2 regions of the Streptomyces sp. NPDC127106 genome follow, and region 2 is predicted to be linked to the other one. Evidence: riboswitches for the same ligand, from Rfam matches in the RefSeq annotation. Region 2 holds a riboswitch; the other holds the start of a gene.
What was found. A riboswitch is a leader RNA that binds a small molecule or an ion and turns the genes downstream of it on or off. The one in region 2 is predicted to bind cyclic di-AMP.
Positions count from the first base shown of each region.

Region 1 (3,878 bases), on a different contig from region 2:
CAGAGGTCGAGGACCGGGCAGCCGTACCGGTCGGCGATGGCGCGCACGTGCGCGCTGTACGTGGCGACCTTGCCGCGCAGGTGTTTGAGGACGGGCACGCCTCGGGTGTCGAAACCGGTGGTGATCATGACCTGGCCGCAGGAGGCGGTGAGGTCGGCGACGGCGGCCTCGAACCGCTCGGCGACGGCGTCCGGGTCGCTGCCGGGCCGGATGATGTCGTTGCCGCCCGCGCAGAAGCTCACCAGGTCGGGGGCGAGTTCCTTGGCCCGGGGAACCTGCTCGGCCACGATCTGGTCGAGCAGCCGTCCGCGCACCGCGAGGTTCGCGTACCGGAGGTCGCCCTCCGGGCGCTGGTCGGCCAGGAGCACGGCCAGCCGGTCCGCCCACCCGAGAAACGTCCCGTCGGGCCCCGGGTCCCCCACACCCTCCGTGAAGCTGTCCCCGAGTGCCGCGTACGAGCCGATGGTCCGGTACGTCTGTTCTGTCGTCTCTGTCATCGTCGTCGCTGCCACGGGACCATATCCTTCACCGCGGGACGTGACCTACGCCACCGTAGGCAGGGGTTGACGGACCGTGATCTATACCACCCGGTCGGTGTGGAATAACAGCGCGTGAGGCCGGGACCCCCCTCGGGTCCCGGCCTCACGCGGGTCCGTCGCCTCCGGCGGCGCGAGCCGTCAGATGGTCACGCCCTTGGAGCGCAGGTAGGCGATCGGGTCGATGTCCGAGCCGTACGAGGGACCGGTGCGGATCTCGAAGTGCAGGTGCGGGCCGGTGGAGTTGCCCGTGGAGCCGGAGAGGCCGATGGTCTGACCGCCGCTCACGCTCTGGCCGACCGAGACGGAGAGTTGGGAGAGGTGGCCGTACTGGGAGTACTTGCCGTCCGCGTGCCGGATGACGACCTCGTTGCCGTACGAGCCGCCCCAGCCGGCGGAGACGACGGTGCCGGCGCCGACGGCCTTGACGGTGGTGCCGGAGCTCGCGATGAAGTCGACGCCGGTGTGGTAGCCGCTGGACCACATGGCGCCGGCGGTCTTGTACTGGGTGGAGACGCCGCCGGAGACGGGGGCGGTGAAGCCCGCCGCGGTGACCGCGCCGGCGGCGGTGCCGGCGGCCACGCTCTTCTTGGCGGGCGCGGGCGCGGGCGCGGGGGCGGCGCCGAGCGGGGAACCGGTGGTCGGGTCGGCCGGAGCGGTCGGGTCGGCCGGGGCCTTCTTCTTCGGCTTCGGCGCCGGCGCGGGCTCCTCGGCCGGCGCCTGCTCGGGAGCCTGCGCGCCCGGGGCGCCCGGGGCGCCGAGGGTCAGCTCCAGGCCGGGGTGGATCAGGGAGGGGTTGTCGCCGACGGCTTCGCGGTTGTCGGCGTAGAGCCGCTGCCAGCCGCCCTTGAGGTCGTGGTCCGCCGCAATGACGGAGAGGCAGTCGCCCGTCCGGACCGTGTAGACGGTCGCAGCGGCGGGGGCGGTGGAAGCGGCCACCCCTGCCCGGGCGGCAGCCGGGGCCTGCGGCGCTCCTGCCGGGACGGCGGAGGTGGCGGTCGGAGCGGCAGCCGGGGTGCCGGCCGCGTGGGCACCGGTGGCGCCCATCAGCGGCAGGGCCAGGGCCGCTCCGCCGGTGCCGGCGACGGCTGCGCCGACGAACCCTCGGGTGATGGAACGGGACTTCGGGCGACGGTGCTTACCCTTTGCCGGCATGGCGAATTCCTCTCCGGCGCCTGCGAGGTGAGCTGTCGGGTTCGGATGGGAGATGTCCGGCCGTCCGTGCACGTGCGACGCGGATGCACACGCGAAGTGAACGGAACACGTACGGCTTCACCCCTAGCCGCTCCGGAGCGGAACTCCGATGCAGCGGCCTACCTGGTTCCCCCGCTCCTGCCGCGCGAGTTCGGTCGATTGCTGTTTCCGGACGGCGGCAGGATTAGGCGGTCCATCCGGATCGGTCGCGAACGTAATCCAACGGGACCGTACGGAACAAGCCGTGAATTTCCTGACGGATTCACAGGGGCGGGATTTCGGCGGAATTCCGGTCACCCTGCGTCCATTCCCCACCGCCAACAACCGGCCCGGCCGGGCCATTCGGCTTTGACGATCAGGCACTCACGGTCACCGTATGATCTGGCTCACGGGGCTGCGCCCGATCTCGCCTCCGGCACCGGCAAGTTAGTCCCAAGCAGAGCAATTCGGACACTGAATGACGATGCGGAGGATTCCCCGTGACCCAGCAGATACCGCCCACCTCGCCGGACATACCGCTCCCCGAGCCCGCATTGTCCGGTGTGCGTAATTTCCGCGACGTGGGCGGCCTGCCGACCGCCGACGGGCGCAGGGTCAAAGCGGGACGACTCTTCCGAAGCGGACATCTGGCGCATGCCACTGAAACCGACACGGAATTCCTGGCATCGCTCGGGCTGCACACCGTCTTCGACTTCCGCAACGCGGCCGACCAGGCCCTGGAAGGTCCCGACGTCGAGCTCCCAGGGGTGCGCAACGTCAACGTCCCGCTGTCCGATCCGGCCGCCGGCAAGGAATTCTGGACCATGGTCCGCGACGGGAACGTGGGCCAGCTCCGCGGGCTCCTCGGCGACGGAAAGGCCTTCGCCCGGATGGTGAACTCGTACCGCGCGATGGTCGTGGACCGCACCGCCGAGCACAGCCGGGTCCTGCACGCCCTCGCCGAGGACAGCCTCCCGGCGCTCATGCACTGCGCGGCCGGGAAGGACCGGGCAGGCCTGTCGGTCGCCGTCACCCTGCTCGCGCTGGACGTCGAGCGCGACGCCATCGTCGCGGACTACCTGGAGTCCAACGCCCCGCACCGCCGCTACCGGGTCCGTCGCGGCAGCGACGCGCCCGAGGCCCGCTCCCCCGAGGTGATGGAGCTGCTCGCCCCGCTCTTCGACGCCCGCGCCGCCTACCTGACCGCGGCCTTCGACACCATCGACGAGCACTGGGGCGGCGTCGACCGCTACCTCGCCGAGGGCCTCGGCCTCACGGCCGGTACCCTCGGCCGGCTGCGCGAGCGGCTGCTCGACTAGCCGTCGTCGGGGCGACCACCGCCGTCGGCCACCGACCGCCGACGACCGCCGCCGACCACCGCCGGGGCAGGCCGGTCGGGAGGGTCACCCGCCGGCGACGGCCTGCCTGACCAGCGTCCGCCCGAAGTCCCACAGGAGCCCGCCGCCGGAGTGCGCCTCGTCCATCACCGCGCGGAAGGCGCCGACGAACCGGTCGACGTCCGCCTCGTCCACGATCAGCGGCGGGATCAGCTTGATGACCTCCAGGTGGTCCCCGGAGACCTGCGTCAGGATCCGGTGCCGCTGGAGCAGCGGCACCACCACCATCTGCGCGAACAGCCCCTTGCGGGCCGCCTGGAGCATGGTCCACCGGCTGCGCAGCCGCAGCGAGGACGGCCGGCCGAACTCGATGCCGATCATCAGGCCCCGGCCGCGCACCTCGTACAACAGCTCGTACGCGTCCACCAGCGCCGCGAGGCGCCCGCGCAGCAGGTCCCCCATCGCGCGGGCGTTCGCGACGACCGACTCGTCCTCCATGACGCAGAGCACCGCCAGTCCGGCCGCCATCGCCTGGGCATTGGACCCGAAGCTGGCGGAGTGCACCAGGACCCGGTCCATGGACGAGTAGACCTTCTTGAAGATCCAGTCGCGGCCCAGGGTGGCGCCGACCGGGACGTAGCCGCCCGACAGCGCCTTGGCCACGCACACCAGGTCCGGCTCCACGCCCGGCTCGTGCTGGTACGCGTAGAAGTCGCCGGTCCGTCCGAGGCCGGTCTGCACCTCGTCGGCGATCAGCAGCGCCTTGTGCCGGCGCAGCAGCTCCTGCGCGGCCGGCAGGAATCCGGGCGGGGCCGCGTGCACGCCCTTGCCC
Region 1 covers NZ_JBHXTC010000017.1:79,255-83,132, forward strand. Annotated here, with positions in the region: gene ACFVGY_RS17095 (SGNH/GDSL hydrolase family protein) at 1-497, opposite strand, end outside; gene ACFVGY_RS17100 (peptidoglycan DD-metalloendopeptidase family protein) at 678-1,691, opposite strand; cyclic di-AMP (ydaO/yuaA leader) riboswitch at 1,696-1,898, opposite strand; gene ACFVGY_RS17105 (tyrosine-protein phosphatase) at 2,210-3,028, shown strand; gene ACFVGY_RS17110 (aspartate aminotransferase family protein) at 3,113-3,878, opposite strand, start outside.
Region 1: another riboswitch for cyclic di-AMP. It lies ahead of ACFVGY_RS17100 (peptidoglycan DD-metalloendopeptidase family protein); the one in region 2 lies ahead of ACFVGY_RS05590 (M23 family metallopeptidase).

Region 2 (3,878 bases):
GGCGCATACGGAAATGCCGTGCGAACCGGTGCAAGCTGGGGTACGTCGAGTGGCGGGAGACCCGGGTCGGAAGCCGGTCGAAGGCCCGGCCGAAAGCAGCTCGGAGGCCGGTCGTAGGCCGGTTGTAGGCCGGTCCGAGCACTCGGGGCGTCGTGAGAGACTGGTCTAGACAACCGCAAGAACCTGAAGGGCATCACCATGGCAGAGCGTCGCGTCAACGTCGGCTGGGCCGAGGGCCTGCACGCCCGTCCCGCCTCGATCTTCGTCCGGGCCACGACCGCTTCCGGCGTCCCGGTGACCATCGCGAAGGCCGACGGGAACCCCGTCAACGCCGCCTCCATGCTGGCGGTGCTGGGCCTGGGTGCACAGGGTGGCGAGGAGATCGTCCTGGCGTCCGACGCCGAGGGTGCCGAGATCGCGCTGGACCGCCTCGCGAAGCTGGTCGCCGAGGGGCTGGAGGAGCTCCCCGAGACCGTCTGACCCTTCGGGTTCGCACCACGAACGGCGGAGCCGCGGCCTCCGGAGCATTCCGGTACCGCGGCTCCTCTGTTTTCCGCACCCCGCCCTGCCGCGCACATTCCGGGCGGGTCGAGGAATTCACTTCGCCGGCCCGGTGAAGGCGCGACGGGAAGTACCGGGCCGGGAAATACCGGGGCACGGAAATATCGGGGTCAGAATTGCCGGGCGCAGCGGCATCCCCATTCATACGCCGCTTCTGTTAATGGGAGCGGCTCGTCATGTTTACGGCAGGTTGCGAAGTCCTCACCCGCAGCCGGTAGGCCCCGGTCGTCCGGTCGGCGTGGACCGCCGTCAGCGTCTTCGCGCGCTCGGCGTCCCCGCGGGCCACCGCGTCCACGATCGCGCCGTGCTCCGCCCAGCACTCCACCGGCCGGGCCGGGGCCTGCACGGTGTACATCCAGGCGACCTTGTGCCGCATCTGGGTGAGCAGCGTGATCAGCCCGGGGCTCGCGGAGGCCTGCGCCAGGGTCTCGTGGAACCAAGCCCCCAGCGCCCGCAGGTCCTCGCCCTGCCCCTGCCTGGCCCGCTCCTGGCCCAGTCTGACCAGCCCGCGCAGCACCTTGAGGTGACCCTCGGTGCGCCGGCGGGCGGCCCGCGAGGCCGCCAGCGGCTCCAGCAGCATCCGCAGCTCCAGCAGGTCGGCCGCCTCCTGCTCGGTGGGCTCGGCGACGCAGGCGCCCGCGTGGCGGCGGGTGGTCACGAAGCCCTCGGACTGCAGCGTCCGCAGCGCCTCGCGGACCGGGACGCGCGAGACCCCGTAGCGGCGGGCCAGCACCTCCTCGGTCAGCCTGGCGCCCGGTTCGAACGCCCCGGAGACGATGTCGTCGCGGATTGCAGTGCATACCGCGTGCGCGGGAATACGCAAGACGGGACCTCCGCTTCTTTCCGATTGCCGGCGACAATGCCGTGACCGTACTGGGATCGTATGGGGACTCTATTGCAACCGGCTGAATTTTCCGAGCGGCGACGGAAATCGGCGGTATTTACGGCCATGACGCCGAAGGCCCCGGCTCGGTGAGCCGGGGCCTTCGGAGGAAGCGTGCGGGTCCGCGCGTACGCGCTGGGATCAGAGGTTCACGCCGTGCGACCGCAGGTACGAGATCGGGTCGATGTCCGAGCCGTACGAGGCGCCGGTGCGGGCCTCGAAGTGCAGGTGCGGGCCGCTGGAGTTGCCGGTGGAGCCCGACAGGCCGATCTGCTGACCGGGGGTGACCTGCTGGCCGACGGAGACGCTCAGCGAGGACAGGTGGCCGTACTGCGTGTACGTGCCGTCGGCGTGCTTGATGACGACGTTGTTGCCGTACGCGCCGCCCCAGCCGGCCTCGACGACGGTGCCGAGACCCACCGCTTGCACCGAGGTGCCGGAGGCGGCGTGGAAGTCGATGCCCGTGTGGCTGCCCGAGGACCACATGCCGCCGCCCGCGCGGTACTGGGTGGAGACGTAGGAGTCGTCGAGCGGGGAGACGAAGGTGTTGAGGCGCTTGCGCTCCTCCTCGCGGGCGGCGCGCTCGGCGGCCTCGCGCTCGGCCTTCGCCTTCTCCTCGGCCTTCTGCTTGGCCTCGGCGGCCCGGGCCTTCGCGTCGGCCTCGGCCTTCTCCTTGGCGGCGGTGGCCTCGGCGGCGGCCTGCTGGGCCTGGGCCTGGGCCTCGACGTCGCCGGCGAGGTCCGCGGCGGTGACGACCGCGTTCAGCCCGGTGTCCTCGGTGGAGGGGGCCTTGTCCGAAGCGGCGAACGCCGGGCCCGCGAGCGTGCCCACGACACCGGTGGTCGCGAGGGCGGCCACACCGGCGTAACCGGCGGTCTTGCGGCTCAGACGGCTGGAACCACGGTGCTTGCCGGCGGCACGGCTGCCAAAGGCCATGAGGAGGCTGATCCTTTCCTTCCTTCTCGCCTACCGGGTTAGCTGACGGGTTCGGAGCAGGAAGGTCTCCTACGGGCCCCTCTGGCGAGGCGGCCCGATTCACCCCAGGGACATGTGGGTCCCCGGCTCCCCAGGCTCGCGCCTGACGGGGACTCGGCGATCGCTGTCCGGTGCCGCGGTTGCGGCGCGTACATCTGACGAACAGCACGGCCGACGCTAGGCGGATCATCAGTCAATCACCAAATGGTCACGGCCTTTTGTTGCGCACGCCACACCGCATAAGCCGACCTTCGGGCCAAACAGACATAAGGGGCTCCGGCGGACAAGCCGCCGAAGCCCCTTGAATCACCCGCCCGTTGCGGCGGGCGACGGACGACGTCAGTTGGTGACGACGGTGACCTCGCCGATCCCGAGCGCCCGCACCGGCTCCTCGATCTGCGCGGCGTCACCCACCAGCACGGTGACCAGACGGTCCACCGGGAAGGCCTTCACGACCGCCGTGGTCGCCTCCACCGTGCCGGTCGCGGCCAGCTGGGCGTACAACTGCGCCTGGTAGTCGTCCGGGAGCTGCTGCTCCACCTGGTCCGCCAGCGTGCCGGCGACGGCCGCGGCCGTCTCGAACTTCAGCGGGGCCACGCCCACCAGGTTCTGCACGGCCACGTCCCGCTCGGCGTCGGTCAGGCCACCCTCGGCGAGGGTGCGCAGCACCTTCCACAGGTCGTCCAGGGCCGGGCCGGTGTTGGGGGTGTCCACCGAGCCGCTGATGGCGAGCATCGACGCGCCCCGCCCGTCGGCCGTGGAGCGCAGCACCTGACCGAAGGCGCGCACGCCGTAGGTGTAGCCCTTCTCCTCGCGCAGCACCTTGTCCAGGCGCGAGGTGAGGGTGCCGCCCAGGCAGTACGTGCCGAGCACCTGCGCCGCCCACACGGTGTCGTGCCGGTCCGGCCCGATCCGGCCGATGAGCAGCTGCGTCTGCACCGCTCCGGGCCGGTCGACGATGACCACGCGGCCGGTGTCGTCGGCGGTGACCGGGGGCACCTCCGCCGGCTGGCCGGCGGTACCGGTCCAGGCGCCCAGGGTGTCCGCCAGCACCTCGTCCAGGTCGATGCCGGTCAGGTCGCCGACGACCACCGCGGTCGCGGTGGCGGGGCGCACGTGGGCCTCGTAGAAGGCGCGCACGGCACCGGAGTCGATGCGGGCCACCGTCTCCTCGGTGCCCTGGCGCGGGCGGGACATCCTCAGGTCGGCCGGGAAGAGCCGGCGGTAGAGCTCCTTGGCGGCGCGGCGCTGCGGGTTGGCCAGCTCGTGCGGGATCTCGTCCAGGCGGTTGCGGACGAGGCGGTCGACCTCGCTGTCGGTGAAGGCGGGCGCCCGCAGGGCCTCGGCGAGCAGGCCCAGGGCCTTCAGCAGCCGGGAGGCGGGGACCTCCAGGGAGACGCGCACGCCCGGGTGGTCGGCGTGCGCGTCGAGGGTGGCGCCGCAGCGCTCCAGCTCGGCC
Region 2 covers NZ_JBHXTC010000003.1:261,578-265,455, forward strand. Annotated here, with positions in the region: gene ACFVGY_RS05580 (HPr family phosphocarrier protein) at 199-480, shown strand; gene ACFVGY_RS05585 (GntR family transcriptional regulator) at 719-1,384, opposite strand; gene ACFVGY_RS05590 (M23 family metallopeptidase) at 1,586-2,380, opposite strand; cyclic di-AMP (ydaO/yuaA leader) riboswitch at 2,394-2,549, opposite strand; gene ACFVGY_RS05595 (M16 family metallopeptidase) at 2,759-3,878, opposite strand, start outside.